4 regions of the Peribacillus sp. RS7 genome follow, and region 1 is predicted to be linked to each of the others. Evidence: riboswitches for the same ligand, from Rfam matches in the RefSeq annotation. Region 1 holds a riboswitch; each other region holds the start of a gene.
What was found. Region 1 has a riboswitch for S-adenosylmethionine ahead of mtnW (2,3-diketo-5-methylthiopentyl-1-phosphate enolase). Riboswitches for the same ligand answer to the same signal wherever they lie in the genome.
Positions count from the first base shown of each region.

Region 2: another riboswitch for S-adenosylmethionine. It lies ahead of ACDZ29_RS16295 (methionine biosynthesis PLP-dependent protein); the one in region 1 lies ahead of mtnW (2,3-diketo-5-methylthiopentyl-1-phosphate enolase).
Region 3: another riboswitch for S-adenosylmethionine. It lies ahead of ACDZ29_RS08425 (methionine ABC transporter ATP-binding protein); the one in region 1 lies ahead of mtnW (2,3-diketo-5-methylthiopentyl-1-phosphate enolase).
Region 4: another riboswitch for S-adenosylmethionine. It lies ahead of ACDZ29_RS07660 (5-methyltetrahydropteroyltriglutamate--homocysteine S-methyltransferase); the one in region 1 lies ahead of mtnW (2,3-diketo-5-methylthiopentyl-1-phosphate enolase).

Region 1 is NZ_CP168135.1:5,277,102-5,281,685, reverse strand. Features, by position in the region: gene ACDZ29_RS26120 (pyridoxal phosphate-dependent aminotransferase) at 1-839, shown strand, start outside; SAM riboswitch class I at 964-1,116, shown strand; gene mtnW (2,3-diketo-5-methylthiopentyl-1-phosphate enolase) at 1,223-2,455, shown strand; gene ACDZ29_RS26110 (2-hydroxy-3-keto-5-methylthiopentenyl-1-phosphate phosphatase) at 2,462-3,121, shown strand; gene ACDZ29_RS26105 (methylthioribulose 1-phosphate dehydratase) at 3,118-3,747, shown strand; gene ACDZ29_RS26100 (cupin domain-containing protein) at 3,772-4,305, shown strand; gene ACDZ29_RS26095 (CobW family GTP-binding protein) at 4,429-4,584, shown strand, end outside.
Region 2 is NZ_CP168135.1:3,243,763-3,248,346, forward strand. Features, by position in the region: gene ACDZ29_RS16280 (ABC transporter ATP-binding protein) at 1-185, shown strand, start outside; gene ACDZ29_RS16285 (type B 50S ribosomal protein L31) at 323-571, shown strand; gene metC (cystathionine beta-lyase) at 682-1,863, opposite strand; gene ACDZ29_RS16295 (methionine biosynthesis PLP-dependent protein) at 1,860-2,972, opposite strand; SAM riboswitch class I at 3,058-3,171, opposite strand; gene fumC (class II fumarate hydratase) at 3,518-4,584, shown strand, end outside.
Region 3 is NZ_CP168135.1:1,613,469-1,618,052, forward strand. Features, by position in the region: gene sufC (Fe-S cluster assembly ATPase SufC) at 1-159, opposite strand, end outside; gene ACDZ29_RS08410 (hypothetical protein) at 613-816, opposite strand; gene ACDZ29_RS08415 (MetQ/NlpA family ABC transporter substrate-binding protein) at 919-1,755, opposite strand; gene ACDZ29_RS08420 (methionine ABC transporter permease) at 1,771-2,439, opposite strand; gene ACDZ29_RS08425 (methionine ABC transporter ATP-binding protein) at 2,432-3,466, opposite strand; SAM riboswitch class I at 3,632-3,744, opposite strand; gene ACDZ29_RS08430 (O-acetylhomoserine aminocarboxypropyltransferase/cysteine synthase family protein) at 3,863-4,584, opposite strand, start outside.
Region 4 is NZ_CP168135.1:1,475,565-1,480,148, reverse strand. Features, by position in the region: gene ACDZ29_RS07675 (hypothetical protein) at 236-760, shown strand; gene ACDZ29_RS07670 (MFS transporter) at 862-2,037, opposite strand; gene ACDZ29_RS07665 (helix-turn-helix transcriptional regulator) at 2,193-2,495, opposite strand; gene ACDZ29_RS07660 (5-methyltetrahydropteroyltriglutamate--homocysteine S-methyltransferase) at 2,547-3,650, opposite strand; SAM riboswitch class I at 3,734-3,835, opposite strand; gene ACDZ29_RS07655 (hypothetical protein) at 4,020-4,457, shown strand.

The sequences.
Region 1 (4,584 bases):
CGCAGTGTTTATTGAATCCAGGTGATACGATCCTTGTTCCAGACCCCGGCTATCCGGATTATCTTTCCGGTGTCGTTTTAGCACAGGCAAAGACCGAACTGATGCCCTTGACAGAAGAAAATGATTTTCTTCCGAAATACAATGACATACATAAAGAAGTGCTAGATAAAGCTAAAATGATGTTCTTGAACTATCCGAATAATCCCACAGGTGCTTCTGCAACTGAAAGTTTCTTTGATGAAACCGTCTCCTTTGCAAAAGAGCATTCGATTTGCGTGGTCCACGATTTCGCTTATGGGGCGATAGGATTCGACGGAAAAAAACCGATAAGCTTTCTCCAGGCAGAAGGAGCGAAGGATGTAGGGATAGAAATTTACACACTATCGAAAACATTCAATATGGCAGGGTGGAGAGTCGGTTTTGCAGTGGGGAATAAAAGTGTCATAGAAGCTCTTGAACTATTGCAAGACCATCTTTATGTTAGTCTCTTTCCAGCGATACAGGAAGCAGCGGCAAGCGCGTTACTGGACTCGCAGAGCTGTGTAGAGGAGTTAGTGAAGATGTATGAGGGACGCAGGAATGTTTTCATTGAGGGATTGAGGGCAATCGGCTGGGATGTCAAAGCTCCTAAAGCATCATTCTTTGCCTGGCTCAAGGTACCAAAAGGTTTTACGTCCGAGAGTTTTGCAGACTATCTATTAACGCATGCCCACGTAGCTGTTGCCGCAGGGAATGGATTTGGTGAATTTGGCGAAGGTTACGTCAGGGTAGGGCTTCTGACTTCGGAAGAACGGCTTGAAGAGGCTGTGGAACGGATACGTACATTAAAATTATTTTAACGGAGGATTCAATTTATCCTCGGTTAAATAGACAAAAACTTATTGACAAAGTATGGATTACGTGTCAGAATACAAAATAAATTCTTAATCTTTCGATACTTGAATGTAACTATATATCAGCGTTTTCTTATTTTGAGCAGGTGGAGGGACTAGCCCTATGAAGCCCAGCAACCGACCGTAATTCCATTGTAAAATGGGGCGGAATTCTTCGCCGGATTTTCTTGAAATCCACAAGGCACGGTGCTAATTCTTGCAGCCAATGGCTGGGAGATAAGAAGATGGCTTTTTAAAGCCTCTTCTTTATGAAGGGGCTTTTGCCATTTTGAGACCATTTCAGGTTAATGACTTCGAGAGTTTAACTAACGTGATATAGGAGTGATCAAATGAGCGAGATAGTCGCTACTTATTTAATTCATGACTTTAATGGAAATCATGAGAAAAAAGCAGAAAGCATTGCCTTAGGATTGACTGTGGGAACATGGACGGACCTGCCCCATTTGGTCCAGAAGCAACTGGAAAAACATAAGGGTCGTGTCGTATCGGTGACACCACTATCTGAAGAAGAGAGGGCAAACAGATATTTTAATCGTAAAGTGTACCGTTCACTAATTAAGATTGCCTATCCGGCAGGGAATTTCTCCAATGATTTACCTGCTATCCTCACGACGGTCTTCGGCAAACTTTCATTGGACGGAGAAATAAAACTTATCGACTTGGATTTTGTCGGTGAGATTCAAAAAGCTTTCCCAGGGCCGCAATTTGGCATTGCAGGCATAAGGGAAAAGATTGACGTATATAACCGGCCCCTGGTGATGAGCATCTTTAAAGGTGTATTAGGAAGGGACCTAGCCTTCCATAATGAGCAACTGAAGCGACAAGCATTAGGAGGTGTCGACCTAGTTAAAGATGATGAGATTCTCTTCGACCAGGAACAGACTCCATTTTTCGATAGAATAAAAACTGGAAAACGAATATTGAATGAAGTCTATGAGACCACTGGCCACCGAACTTTATACGCTGTCAATCTATCAGGGAAAACATTTGAATTATTGGATAAGGCAGAGCAAGCTGCTGAAGCAGGGGCGGATGCTTTATTGTTCAACGTTCATACATATGGTTTGGATGTATTGCAGGCCTTGAGTGAGCATGATCGAATCAGGCTACCGATCATGGCGCACCCCGCTTTTAGCGGGGCATTGGCATCTTCATCATTTTATGGGATCGGCTATCCATTATTACTTGGTAAATTAGTAAGGTTATCAGGTGCGGATTTATCCTTATTCCCATCCCCTTATGGAAATGTCGCCCTTGAAAAAAAGGAGACATTGGCGATTGCTGAAGCTCTTACAAAAGATGAACCTTCGTGGAAAAAAGCCTTCCCTGTTCCTTCTGCAGGCATTCATCCGGGCATGGTTCCGGACCTAATCAAGGATTTTGGGCTGGATAGTGTGATTAATGCCGGAGGTGGAATTCACGGACACCCTGACGGGGCAGAGGGTGGGGCCAAGGCTTTCCGTTCTGCTGTGGAAGCCGTTCTAGCAGGAAAGGACCTATCTGAAGCGGCGGCTGAGGAAGAAACGCTAAAAAAAGCTCTTGTTTTATGGGGAGGCTTGTAAGAAAAAATGAAACCGATCATCTTTTGTGATTTCGACGGAACGATCACCAACACAGATAATATCATTTCCATCATGAAAAAATTTGCGCCTCCGGAATGGGAAGCGTTGAAAGACGGTGTCCTTCAGCAAAAAATCAGTATATCTTCTGGCGTTGGGGATATGTTTTCGCTACTTGATAGTGGCTTGAAGGATGACATCATTCAATATGTATGTGAATCGGCCGGCATCCGTCCAGGGTTTTATGAATTCGTTGAGTATACGAAACAAGCCAACATCCCTTTATATATTGTAAGCGGAGGCATGGATTTTTTCATAGCACCTCTTTTAAATGATATCTTGCCATCAGAGTCCGTGTATTGCAACCATGCATTTTTCAATAAGGAAAAAATTTATATTGAGTGGCCCCATGCCTGTGATGACCAATGTAAAAATGATTGTGGTTGCTGTAAGCCATCCATTATGAGGGAGATTGCGGGTGCGGATGATTTTAAACTCGTTATTGGAGATTCAGTAACGGATTTTGAAGCGGCAAAACAGGCCGATTTTGTCATAGCCCGTGACATATTGCTTGAAAAATGCGATAGGGAAGGAATTCCACATCAAGGATTTGAAACATTTTTTGATGTAATTGACATTTTAAAACAGCAGGAGGTGGTTAAAGCGTGAACACTCATTCTAAAGAATGGCGGGAGTTGGCAGATATTAAGGCTGAATTGGCCGAAAGGGATTGGTTTATGGGAACTAGCGGGAATTTGTCCATCCGTAAGCCCGAAAGTCCTTTCTTTTATATTACGGCAAGCGGTAAGGATAAAAGGAAGCAATCGGATTTGGACTTTTTACTGGTTGATTTAAAAGGAAAACCAGTTGAAGAAACGGAGTTAAGACCATCGGCCGAAACATTGCTTCATACCGTTATTTACGGGAAAACCAATGCGAACTGTGTACTCCATGTCCATACAGTTGAAAATAATGTGATATCCGAATTGTACGGAGATGAAGGTCATGTTACTTTTCGTAATCATGAAATCATTAAAGCGACCGGAAGGTGGGATGAAGATTCAGAGCTAAGGATTCCTATCGTCTATAATCACGCTGACATTCCGCTGTTATCCGATAAGTTCGAACCACATGTCGAAGAAGACTCTGGCGCTGTGCTGATCCGCAATCATGGTATTACGGTTTGGGGTAAAAGCGGATTCGAAGCTAAAAGAATACTTGAAGCTTGCGAATTTTTATTTCAATATCAACTATTGCTTAATCAACAAAAGGCATTTGCAGGTTCCATAAGATAAAAATCCATAGAGGAGGAATGAATGATGGCGACGATCAGATTCCATGAAACAAACGAAGTTATTGAAAATGGGGAAAAGGTAAAAGGTTTTTTAGAAACACAAGGGGTTATCTATGAGCAATGGGACATTTCGAAATTACCGGCCCATCTTGTGGAAAAATACGATCTGACAGATGCTGACAAGGAGGAAATCCTTTTAACATTCAAATCGGAGATAGCGGAAATTTCCGAGAGAAGAGGCTATAAAGCGCACGATATCATTACATTATCCGATGCAAATCCAAACTTGGATCAAATGCTTGAAAACTTTAAGCAGGAACACCACCATGAGGATGATGAAGTGCGTTTCATAGCAGGCGGAACGAGTATTTTTGCCATTGAAGGCGGCGATAAACAGTGGTTTGATGTACGGCTTAATCCAGGAGATCTAATTAGTGTACCAGAATCCAAACGGCATTATTTCACGCTGGCAGAAGATAGAAAAACGGTCGCTGTCCGTATTTTCGTTACAGCGGCAGGATGGGTGCCGATTTACGAAAAGGACGAAGTTCAAGCATAATCATTGTTGAAAAACCAGCTTATAGGCTGGTTTTTTTATGTGGTTCAGGCAAGTGCTTTAGGAAGACAAGTATGATAAAATTTAACGGAATCGAATTTAACCGGATCATAGGAGCAGATACGAATGAAAACAACCGAAGTGTACATATTGGGCGGCTTTCTCGGCAGCGGGAAAACGACTCTTCTTCGAAATATCTTAAAACAGGAAAGTGAAGCGGGTAGAAAAGTGGCCGTGCTTCTAAATGAACTCGGCAGTGTATCGGTGGACAGTGGCCTGATC
Region 2 (4,584 bases), 2.0 Mb from region 1:
AAGGGAGAACGACCTTCATCATTGCACATAGACTCTCCACGATTAAAAATGCCGACCAAATTCTGGTACTGGATAAAGGTCGGATTGCTGAGCAAGGTACACATGAAGAATTAATGGAACTAAAAGGGAAGTACTATCAAATGTATGAGCTGCAGGCTGGGCCGCATAAAGGGATGGCCGGTTGAAATACAATTGAATAAGTAAGGATAATCAAGATTAAACTATTAATGAAGGTGCCGTTATTGGCACCTTCAAGCACAATGCTTGATAATAGTAATCATTACGCTTAACATATACCTATACTAACGATGAGGTGATAATAGTGAAACAAGAAATTCATCCCGATTATCCACAAGTAGTATTCATGGATACCAACAGCGGTTATAAATTCTTGACAGGTTCCACGAAAACATCCAATGAAACGATCGAATGGGAAGACGGCCAAACGTATCCATTATTAAAAGTGGAGATCAGTTCAGATACGCACCCTTTTTATACTGGAAAGCAGAAGTTTGCTGAAAAAGGCGGACGAGTGGATCGCTTCCTGGATAAATATAATATGAAGAAATGAGAGTAAGGCCGTCGGGAAATCGTTGGCCTTTTTTTATGGATGGGTTTAACAAGAATTAAAATGATGCAAACAAAAAGGGTGCCCATAAATATGGGGCACCCATCCTTTTTTCATTTCGCAGCAATTGCTTCGCCTTTTGCAATATTTACAAGGGCCGCATCGAAGTCCTTGATTAAATCGTCCGGATTTTCAAGTCCGACAGAGAGACGAAGCAAGCTGTTCGTGATGCCCCGCTTTTCCCTTTCATCAGCAGGCATGGCAGCGTGGGACATTTTGGCCGGGTAGGATAATATCGATTCGACAGCTCCAAGGCTTACGGCAAAAACAGGAAGCTCGACAGAGTTCACGAAAGAGCGGAAGACTTCTTCGCTTTCCAATTCAAATGATAGGACCGCCCCGGCTCCAAGTGACTGGCCTTCCTGGATGGCGTGCTGTGGATGATCTGCTAGGCCGGGATAATACACTTTTTTAACCAAGGGCTGCTTCTTTAAGTAGGCGGCAATCTTTTCTGCCCCTTTTTGGGAGTGCTCCATTCTAACGGACAAGGTCTTCAGACCTCTCATTACTAGCCAGGCGTCCTGGACACCAAGAACCGCTCCAAAGGAGTTTTGGAGGGAACCGAGTCTTACTGCCAATTCAGGATCTTTCACTACAGCAAGTCCAGCTACCACATCACTATGTCCGGATAAAAACTTCGTCGCGCTATGAAGGACAACATCAGCGCCCAGATTCAGTGGTTTCTGTAATGCTGGCGTCAAGAATGTATTATCAACAAAACTTAAGGCCCCGGCTGTTTTTGCGATATCACATACGGCTTTAATATCGGTCACTTTAAGTAATGGATTTGAAGGCGTTTCGATGTATATGGCACTCGTATTTGGCTTAATGGCCGCTTTGACGCTTTCAAGGTCCGTCATGTCAACGAAAGTATGCTCAATATTGAAACGTGTCAAAACACTTGTGACCATCCTGAACGTTCCGCCATACACATCTTCGGAAATGACGATATGGTCTCCGGCAGACAACAGTAGGAAAGCTGTTGAAATGGCTGCCATTCCTGATGAAAAGGCAAAACCGTGTGTACCTTCCTCAAGTTCGGCAATGATATCTTCCAGCGCTTCGCGAGTTGGGTTCCCGCTTCTGCTGTAATCATATTTACCGAATTGATCGATATCGGATTGATGGAAAGTGGAAGCGTGCTGAATGGGGACGCTCACACCGCCTGTTGCCGAATCGAATTTATGTTGATTATGGAGTAATTTGGTTTCAAAGCTAAAATCATGATCGGTCATCGTAGTGCCTCCCTTTTTACGTGTGCGAATGCTTGCTGTAAATCCTGAATCAAATCGTCGCTGTCCTCAATGCCGACGGAGAAGCGAAGCAGGCGATTACAAACCCCATTGGCCGTTCTGACTTCAAGAGGTATATCGGCATGTGTTTGTGTAGCAGGATAGGTGATGAAGCTTTCGACCCCTCCAAGGCTTTCTGCAAACGAAATTAATGAGAGTGATTGTAAAAATGGGTTGACCGCCGCTTCTTCAATGATGCGGAAGGAAATCATGCCGCCCCTACCGGGATACAATACGTCCGTAACACAATCATGTTCCGACAAGTAATCTACAAGTACCTTTGCATTCTTTTCATGACGATCCATCCGCAATGCCAGGGTTTTCATTCCGCGCATCAACAGCCAAGAATCAAAGGGGCTCAAGACAGCACCAGTACCATTATGATGGAAGGCAAGTGCATCACATAATTCCGCGCCGCTGGCCACGATCAGTCCGGCGAGCACATCATTATGACCACCGAGATACTTGGTAGCACTGTGAATCACAATATCCGCTCCAAGCAGGATGGGTTGTTGAATAAGAGGCGTGTAAAAAGTATTATCAACGATTAACAATAAATCAAATCGTTTGGCCAATGCGGCAACGGCGCTAATATCCGTTTGCTGCATAAGAGGGTTAGTGGGAGTTTCAATGAAGATGGCTTTCGTGTGAGGAGTGATGGCTTTTTCGATATCCTCCAAACAACAAGTGTTCACATAGTCACACTGCAACCCCCATTTCTTAAAACCTTGTTCTAACAGACGATATGTACCCCCATAAAGATCTTCGCTGACAATCCATGCATCACCTGATTTAAATAAGGCCAGTATAGTAGAAATGGCTGCCATTCCTGAACTGCAGGCATATCCTTGGTCGCCTTTTTCCAGATCGGCGATGGATCGTTCCAATAGTTGGCGTGTAGGATTACCTGTCCTTGTGTAATCGAATCCAGTCGATTGACCGATTCCTTCGTGGCGAAAAGCAGTTGAAAAGTATACTGGCGGATTGACTGTTCCTGTCGCCGTTTCGCTGCGATTTCCTAATTGAGCAAGATATGTTTCAGTTTTGTACATAGTTTTCACTGCTCCTTTGAGTTATATAAAATAAAAAAAGTCTTCTTTAAGAAGAAGACTTTGATTAAGTAGGGACGAGTCATTCTTCTTATCTTCCAAGTTCACAAACTTGTGGAATTAGCACCTTTTCATTGGTTTGAAACAAATGAAGGTTGCTGAGGTGTCATCGGGCCATTCCCTATACCTCTCTCGATAAGAGTTTAGATTATTCAATTTCTTTTGAATTTACTATAAATACAAAATACTGTCAAGAACAAGTTTGATGGATTTTGCTTCGATGTTCATGACTAGGTCTATTGGAGCCTAGCGGTGTCAACACTTTACGTGTCTAAAAAAGAATATCCGGAATTTTCATGTGGTCAAGGATAATCCTGAATGATCCTGTTGAATTAATTGAATTTTTCAGAAAAAGGGGAGGCTTGGCCGGATATTTTTGCTTTAAAATAATAAAGTTTGTACAATGTAAGGAGAGAGAATAATACGACATTATTCATTTCATATACTTAAGGTCTTCGATGAATAGTGCAAACATAGGAGGAGAACACATGGATTACAGAATCGAACGAGATACGATGGGTGAAGTGAAAGTTCCTGCCGATAAATATTGGGGAGCACAGACCGAGAGAAGCCGTAACAATTTCAAAATTGGTAATGAAAAAATGCCGATTGAATTGGTTCGTGCATTTGCATACGTTAAACAAGCTGCGGCAAAGGTGAACTATGATCTCGGTGATCTTTCGGAAGTTAAAAAGAATGCCATCGTTAAGATTTGCGGCGAAATCCTTGAAGGTACGCTTGATGAACACTTCCCGCTTGTAGTTTGGCAAACGGGAAGCGGGACGCAAAGTAATATGAACGTGAATGAAGTGGTCGCTAACAAAGGGAATGAATGGTTAAAAGAAAATGGTGAATCGGAAACACTTCACCCGAATGATGATGTAAACAAGGCACAAAGCTCCAATGATACTTTCCCGACCGCCATGCACATTGCAGCCTTTATGGAGGTCGCTGAAAAGTTGGTTCCTGCCATCAAAGAACTTCGTGATACATTCGATTCAAAAGAAAAAGAGTTTTGGGATGTCGTGAAGATTGGCCGGACACATCTTCAAGATGCAACACCACTGACATTAGGACAAGAAATTTCTGGCTGGAAAGCGATGCTTGATAAAGATCTAGCGATGATTGAGGAAAGCAGCCAAAAATTATTGAACCTGGCTCTAGGGGGAACGGCTGTAGGAACAGGAATCAATACAAAAAAAGAATTCCCGGGACTTTCCGCAAAACAAATTGCAGCGGATACAGGACATCCTTTCGTCACATCGGATAATAAGTTCCATGCATTGACAAGCCATAACGAAATCGTTTATGCACACGGTGCTTTGAAAGCATTGGCAGCAGATTTAATGAAAATTGCGAACGATGTCAGATGGCTGGCAAGTGGCCCTAGAAGCGGAATCGGCGAAATAGCCATTCCTGAAAATGAGCCAGGCAGTTCCATCATGCCGGGTAAAGTCAATCCAACACAGAGTGAAGCGCTTACCATGATTGCGACACAAATCGTGGGTAACGATGCTACAATTGGATTTGCAGCAAGCCAAGGTAACTTTGAATT
Region 3 (4,584 bases), 1.9 Mb from region 1:
ACCCATGATCGCTGATGATAAAGTGGATTTACCAGTTCCATTTGGTCCCATGATTGCATGGATTTCCCCACCTTTAACTTCAAGGTTTACCCCTTTTAAAATCTCTTTGCCTTCAATTGATACGTGAAGATCTTTAACCGTTAATGTAGAAGCTGACATAATAATACCTCCGTGAACTAATTCCTATTTTATTACCAGAAAGTAAAGATTACTTTCTTTACTATAAATTTACGTAAAACCATTCTCATTTTATTCTCATTCCAATTTTATAACAAATCCAATTTGGAATCAACTAATATAGAAAGGTGTTTCCACTTCTTACATGTTAAAAACCTGTCCTATTCTTACCATACTAACAGATATAGCCTATTTACAGCATATTAAGCCTTATTTTAGCTTTTGTTAAAATTATCTTATTATTCGGCAAACCTTCGTTCTTATTAATATATGTCCGAAAGAGTCGATCGGATGGTATGAACGTTCCGCTTTGAAAATAAAAAAATCGGACTGTAAGGCATTATGTAAGTTCATCCAATAAGGAAACCCTTATTTTCTGGACCACTTACCATTTTACCTCTACAGACCGATCTTTTAAAGAACTCTTTTATATGCTTAGCCGTGAATTTTGCGTTGCAGGTCCAGGACCATTTTGTTGCATTTTTCATGTTCCCTATCTCGTTCTTTCTCAACCTCGATACGGAGGTCTAAGTTTCTACTGTACTCACTGTAGCCAATCCCATGTGAAGACTGCATCGCCTTTTCCATTTCGCTTGTTACATTTAAATCCAGAGTATTGATAGTGAACCATCCTTTCAAATTTGTGTATCATTTTATTACCTTCAATCATTCTCTACCCTTTTACTATCATATATAAACATGAAAAAACGACCTGAATTACATCAGGTCGTCATTGTTGAATTATTTATCCGCCGGTACAACTGCACCTTTGTATTCTTTAAGGATGAAATCTTGAATCTCTTTAGAATGCAATACTTCTACAAGCGCTTTGATTGCTTCTTTGTTTTCGTCACCTTTGTTTACAGCGATGACATTCACGTATGGTGATTCAGAATCTTCAATGGCGATTGAATCTTCAATCGGATTCAAACCTGCATCGATCGCATAGTTGGAGTTGATCAAAACAGCATCGCCTTCGCCGCTCTCATAAATTTTAGGAAGCAGAGCCGCTTCATATTCAGAATCGAATTTAAGGTTTTTCTTATTTTCAACGATGTCTTTAGTTGTAGCTGTCGTTTTATCGATTCCCTCTTTCAAAGTGATCAGGCCATTCTTTTCCAAAAGGGATAAAGCACGCCCATGATCAGCGACAGAGCTGCTTAGAATGATCGTTGCCCCATCAGGAAGTTTTTCGATGGTTTTATATTTTTGTGAGTATAGAGCTATTGGCTCGATATGGATTCCGCCTGCATTAACGAAATCATATCCGTTTTCTTTAATTTGTGATTCTAAATAAGGAATGTGCTGAAAATAGTTAGCATCCAATTCCTTATCGTTTAAAGCCTTATTTGGTAACACATAGTCCTGGAATGTTTCGATTTCCAATTCGATTCCTTTTTCTTCAAGAAGCGGCTTAGCTTCCTCAAGGATTTCAGCATGCGGAACATTGGATGCCCCTACAACTAATTTCTTGGATTCTTTTTCCGTTTCACTGCCGCCTTTATCCTTTTCACTTCCACAAGCAGCCAAAGCGATGGATAACACTAAAATCAATGCAAATCCTAAAAACTTTTTCATCCTTTTCATCTCCCTTTATCTTTTGTCCAATTTAGATGTAATCACATCTCCAATAATTTGAATTATGAAGACGATAATTAGAATAACGATAGTCGCTACAAGCGTAACGTCATTTTGATTTCTTTGATAGCCCTCCAGATAGGCAAGATTACCAAGTCCGCCTGCGCCGATGACCCCGGCCATTGCGGTATATCCAACCAATGCAATCGATGTTACCGTAATCCCGGAAATAAGGGCAGGCATCGACTCCGGAAGAAGGACCTTCCAAATGATCGTGCTCGTTTTTGCCCCCATCGATTTAGCGGCTTCAATTACACCTTTATCGATTTCACGGAGGCCGATTTCAACCATACGTGCATAAAACGGTGCCGCACCGATAATAAGTGCCGGCAGTGCAGCGTTCTCTCCGATCATGGAGCCGACAAGCGCTTTAGTGAAAGGAATGAGCAGCACGATCAAAATAAGAAATGGAATGGAACGGAATATATTAACCACAGCACTGATGACCGCGTTGATTGCCCGGTTTTCCCACATATTCCCCTTCCCTGTCAAGAACAGGATCAATCCTAATAATATGCCTATAAAAAAGGTTGCCACCACAGAGATACTTGTCATATAAAGCGTTTCTTTCGTTGCTTCAATAATGTCTTCCCAATCAACATTCGGCAATAATTCTTCAAGCATGAGTAATCACCTCCACGCCTACCTGCTGTGCTTTAATGAATTCGATTGCGCGGAGCATTTCATCCTCTTTGCCATCAAGATGGATAAACAACGTTCCATATGAACCGCTTCTGGTTTGCGATATTTTACCTTGAACGATATTGACATCCAACTCGAAGTTACGTACGAGCTTAGTTATCAACGGGCTTTCTGCATGATCACCTACAAAAGTCAATTGAATCACTTTGCCTGCAGGAAAGCGTTCGAGCAGATGGTCCATCGTTTCTTTCGTTTCTTCTGGTTCCGTCACCTGTTGCACGAAACGCTTCGTCATTTGTTCTTTAGGATTCTTGAAAACATCCAGGACAGGTCCCTGTTCAACAACTTGCCCGCTTTCCATCACAGCCACACGATGACAGATTTTACGTATTACATGCATTTCATGTGTTATCAAGACAATCGTCAACCCGAGACGCTGATTGATGTCAACAAGCAATTCGAGTATAGAGTCGGTAGTCTGCGGATCCAAGGCAGAAGTCGCTTCATCACACAGCAGCACTTTAGGATCATTCGCTAGAGCCCTGGCTATTCCCACCCGTTGCTTTTGCCCTCCGCTTAATTGCGAAGGATATGCCTTTTCTCTGCCTTCCAGTCCGACTAACTTGATCAATTCGTTCACACGTTTGGTGCGTTCAAATTTTGAAACTCCAGCAATTTCCAACGGGAAGGATATATTTTCCTGAACGGTTCTGGACCATAATAGATTGAAATGTTGGAAAATCATGCTGATTTCTTGACGGGCCTTACGAAGCTGAGCACCTTTAATTTTTGAAATTTCCTTCTCAGCCACCACAACGGATCCTTCTGTCGGTGTTTCCAATCCATTGAGCATCCTGATCAAAGTACTTTTCCCCGCTCCACTATAACCAATAATACCGAAAATCTCGCCTTTATTTATTTCAACATTCACATTATTTACAGCCTTGATCGTCTCACTGCTTCCTTTTCCTGTTCGGAACAGCTTACTGACTTTTGTCAATGTAATCATTAATCCTCACCTCTTTTATCCAATAAAACCTATGAACTTAGTTAATTTCTCTACATTATTATCTGTTTCCCCTACCAATTTTGCAGTTCATGCAAAGGTTTTTCCTACTGAAATAGAAAAAACCTTTCTGCATGAGCAGAAAGGCAGGTGAAGAAACAGGCCTTCCTCTCATCTTCCAAAGTGATTAAACTTTGTGTGAATTGGCACCTTTCCAAGGAAATCTCCTTGTCGGTTGCCGGGTTTCATCGGGCACATCCCTCCACCTCTCTTGATAAGAGCTAATATATAGAATATTTGTATATCATTAAGTTCTTTAGTATGTTGAAATTTTATCATAGATAAAAAAGGAGCGCAATGTATAATATTTCTAGTTCAAGAATGCCCAGGACTTTTTGCTTAAACCGTTTTAGAAGTCAAGGAGACGATATTCGTCGCTTTTTCAATTGCCTGCTCCAAATCTTCTATTAAATCCTCTACATTTTCAATCCCAATGGATAAACGGACTTGATCAGCACGCACACCCGCTTTCGCCAGACCTGCATCATTCAATTGCTGATGGGTCGTACTGGCAGGGTGGATGATCAAACTCTTCGCATCCCCTACATTCGCTACATGGGACCATAATTCCACCGAATTGATAAGTTTCGCCCCGGCTTCGCGGTCTCCCTTAATTCCAAAAGTCACAACGGATCCTGCTCCCTTGGGCAAATATTTATCCGCAAGGGCTTTATCGGGATGATCCTCATTAGAAGGATGCGAAACCCAAGTCACGGCAGGGTGATTTTTCAAATATTGAAGTACAGACTTCGTGTTCGAAAGATGCTCTTTCATCCTTACATGCAGCGTTTCAAGTCCAAGCGTAAACTGGAATGCGCTTTGGGCACTTAGCGCAGGGCCTAAATCACGAAGTAACTGCACTCGGGCTTTCGTTATAAAAGCGGCTGGTCCAACTGCCTCGGCGTATACCAGACCGTCGTAACTTGGATCAGGCTCCGTAAAGCCAGGGTAGTTTGGTGAGTTCCAATCGAACTTCCCTCCATCCACGATGACACCGCCTAAAGTGGTTCCATTTCCCAGAAGCCATTTTGTAGCGGAATGGATGACAATATCCGCTCCAA
Region 4 (4,584 bases), 1.8 Mb from region 1:
TTGAAGGGCGAAATAAGTTGGAGTTAGGTCGAATTAAGAAGGAAACAGCCGAATTAAGCTGGAAACAGCCGAATTAAGCAGTGGAAGAACCAATTGTTCTCTTAACACTGACGGAAAGCAACATACTACTACTGTGAAAATTTACTAGTTATAACTATTTTGGACAGGGTATCAGAGTAACATCCCAGTAATAGGGTGTTTGAGAAAATTGCTCTGATAAGGAGGGGTGATTAACATGTTTGGTCTCTCTGATATCATTAAATTTCTATTTTCCTTTTTTTTGATCTTGCCGATCGTTACGCTGATACATTTGAGCGGGCATATTTTCTTTGTTACGATCTTTGGGGGATCAGAAAAGAAAATCTTGATCGGTTGTGGTAATAAACTTTTCGCCTTTCGGAACATAGAGGTGAGGAAATATTATTTTTGGAATGGGACTTGCGAGTTCAAAGGATTGAAACATGATAATCGATTGACGAATACGCTGATTTATTTAGGGGGGGCTATCTTTAATTTAGTCAGCATGCTGATCATATATAGCTTAGTGTATCAGAATATCCTGGATAGCTCGGTAATCTGGTATCAATTTATCTATTTTTCTTTCTATATTATGTTTTTCTCCTTGTTTCCGATGTATTTCTCTGACGGGTCGCCCAGTGATGGGAAGGCTGCGCAATTGGCATTGAGGAACAAACTGGAAGATAGGGTGACGGATGATATATTTGTGAAGAAAATGGATGATGAAGATAGCTGCAAGTAAAAAGGGGACGTGCTGGTGGGCGTTCTTTTTTTGTTGCTTTCAGCTTTAGGATTTATCATAAGGCTAAAATCTAGCCTTATGATGAATGTTTATATAACGGTCTAGGATTTTATGGACTGTGCTATTTTACTGCTTGACGATGAACTTGAAAGGACCAGAACAATGACCATGGCAATGGCAACCCCCGTTGCACCGATCCAGGTTATGGAAGCAAGGGATACATGTTCTACAGCAACACCGCCAATCCCAGCACCGGCAGCCATGGCCAATTGCATCATCGACTGATTGAGACCGAGCATGACTCCTGATGATTCAGGCTCAAGGGTGGCTAAATGATATTGCTGTGTCGGCCCTGATGACCATGCCGCGAACGACCATAATGTAAGGATTGTCAAAACGCCAATCAATGAATTTGTAACGATGGACAACATGATGATCATCACAATATGCAGCGCCATACCGCCGATTAGTGTAAATGATACACCCCATCGATCCGTACTATATCCGCCAAACTTTGATCCAATCAGGCTGGCGATTCCGAATATAAGCAAAGCTGTGCTAAGTAGTGCGTCACTTACCCCTGATACAGTTAGCAGGTAGGGAGATAGGTAGGTATAAGCAATCGAGTATCCGCCTAGCCAGAAGAAGGTTATCGATAATCCAAGGGCAACTTTCCTTTTTTTTAGAAGCGCCAGCTGTTGGAGAAGAGGTACCGGTTTATCCCCTTTGGTAGGCGGAATGGTAAAGAATAAAACGATCATGGCAATCAGGCCGAATAGGGCGATTCCGCCAAAGACAGATTTCCATCCGAATGCATCCGTCATGATTCTTCCAAGAGGTACCCCAATGATAAGGGAAGCTGTAAACCCCATGACCACTGTCGCGATAGAACTAGCTTGTTTGTCTGGCGGAGCAAGCTTAGCAGCAATATTCAAAGCGGTGACAACAACTAATCCTGCACCTAGAGCCATGATTATGCGGGCAAATAGAAACGGTCCAAAGCCTGGTAATAGGAAGGCAAGGAGATTGGCGACTACGAATAGTCCAAGTGAGTACAACATTAATTTTCGTCTATCTAAACTTGCTGTCAAAGCCATAAGAATGGGGGTACCGATTGCGTAGACAAGGGAGAAAATTGTAATGAGCTGTCCTACGGCAGCAAGGGTCACTCCAAGAGAATCCGCAATCTTATCTAAAATCCCGGATATGATGAATTCGGATGTTCCTACTAAAAAACTGATAATCGCCAACATGTAAATTTTCCATGTATTAAGCAAATAGATTCACTCCTCATTAATGATTTATGGTTATATGCAAAGACATATCGGAATATGTTAATATGTATGAATAAAAAAATAAACATATCGTGAAATGTCGAATTGTTAAAAGGAAAATAAAACCTAACCCACTAAGGCAGGGATCAGGTTCATTTTCATACTTCTTCTTTCAAGAAATCAGTAATTTTTGAGATTGCATCTTCATCTCGTTTGTAATACGTAAACTTTCCTATCCGCTCCGTCTTGATCAATCCTGCTCTAAGAAGCATCGAGAGGTATTGAGAGGCCGTGGATTGGGTCATGTTTAATTTTTCTGTAATCTGACTTACACAAACGCCGGTTTCCTTCATATCTATTCCCTCATGAGGGGTGAAGTGGAGTTCAGGCGCCTTGAGCCATTGTAAGATTTGCAACCTGGATTCATTGGATAATGCTTTAAATATCTCGATTGTTTTCATACATTTCATTATATCGAGAATTATCGATATGTCAAATGATTAATAAAAAAATCATTCCCATACTTCTTTTGCTACATCAACGACGAACTTCAACTTTTCCCACTGCTGTTCTTCCGTTACCTTGTTGCCGTGATGGGTGGAAGCGAAGCCGCATTGCGGGCTTAAGCATAATTGTTCGAAAGGAACGAAGCGCGAGGCTTCTTTAATGCGTGCCTTAACAGCTTCCTTGTCTTCGATTTCTCCATTTTTTGAAGTGACGACCCCTAGAACGACACGCGCCCCGCCATTTGGAATGTATTCCAATGGTTTGAAATCCCCTGAGCGATCATCGTCATATTCCAAGAAGAATCCATCCACTTTTTCTTTTGCCAATAATGTTGGGGCAATACGGGCATAGCTTCCTTCAAATGCCCATGTCGACTGGTAGTTTCCACGACAAAGGTGGGTGGTGACTACCAGGTCTTCTGGTTTGCCTTCCAATGCGCCATTAATTACACGCAGTGCTAAATCAATTAATTGTTCCCTCGTATATTTTCCCTCTTTGAACTGGAAATCCGGAGCTGAAAGCCTGGCAATATATACATCATCCAATTGAAGATAACGCACTCCTGCATCATAAAAAGCTTTCAAAGCATGCTGATACGCTTTGACGATATCATTTGCATAGTCTTCGATATCAGGGTAGACGTCTTCATTTTGAACACCTACAGCAAATAATTGATTGGGACTGGGAATGGTTTGTTTGGCAACGGCACGTCCGTCCACAATTTTGTTCAATTCAATAAAATCACGAATGAAGGGATGTTCAGGATTGAATGAAACCTTTCCGGTATTGCGAACGTTATATCTCTCTGTTTCCACACCATCGAAAGTTAGTCCTTTTTCAGTAACATATCCCTCGATTCCATTTAAATGTTCGAGGAAGTCAAAGTGCCACCAGGTCCGTCTGAACTCACCATCCGTCACAGCCTCTAATCCAACTTCAATCTGTTTATCGACAATCCGATTGATTTCTTCGGTTTCAACTTCACGAAGTCGTTCCGCTGAAATTGTGCCATCCTTAAATTGCTTTCTGGCAATATGTAAACGTTCCGGTCTTAATAAACTCCCGACGTGGTCCGCCCTAAAAGGCGCTTTCGTTAATGTGATTGACATGTTGCATTCCTTCTTTCCTTTTATAAAATAAAAAACCTCTTCTTAAAAATAAGAAGAGGTGTTGGCAGCATAGCTATTTACTCTTCTTATCTTCAAGTTTTTACACTTCTGGAATTAGCACAGTACATGATTAGTCTGTTGCTGAGGCATCAAAGGGCCAGTCCCTCCACCTCTCTGGATAAGAGTTGTCTATTAAATTAATTATGACTATACAGGTAGTTTTTACAAAGGTCAAGGGTTGAAGGTGGAAGATTTAGAATATATCGATTATTAACTCGGGAAATGTTAACTGCATCCGTGAACCCGGCATATGTTATAACCGACGTTCCTTATGAACTGTGATATTGAAAGTTGGAGGGGAATACCAGGATGAATGCATTCGATCCATCCAATATATTTGGAAATGGCATACCGATAACGGTAACTGCAGCTATGATAGAGAGTATCATAAAGATGAAATCATCTGATCAGGATATTAAAGTCGAGATTACGCCAAAGCATATAGTGCTTTCCGGAACGACGGAAGTGAAAAAAATGATGTTTAAGAAAAACGTAGCTTTCAGGATTACATTAAAACCGGTTCACGTGGAAAAAAGAACGATCTCATTTGAATTAGTGGAAATGGAACCGATTGACAGGAGTTTCATCAACCAAAGGATATTTAACAGACCGCCATTTTTTGAATTTGAAAATAGAATGATCAAAATGAATGTTAGTGCTTGGAACATCGTTAGAAAAATCCCGGTCGGCACAATTAAATCATTTGAACTTGTCGATGGTGCATTGAAAATGAAACTTTCTTTATGATGGATCGTTTTTAGCCGCAATATATAAAGGGGATGCCAGGTATGTTAGTGTAAGGATGGATAGGGTGGCGATTCATTAAAATGTGTTTGAAAAACCAAGCTCTTTAAAATATACTGAATTACTAAAA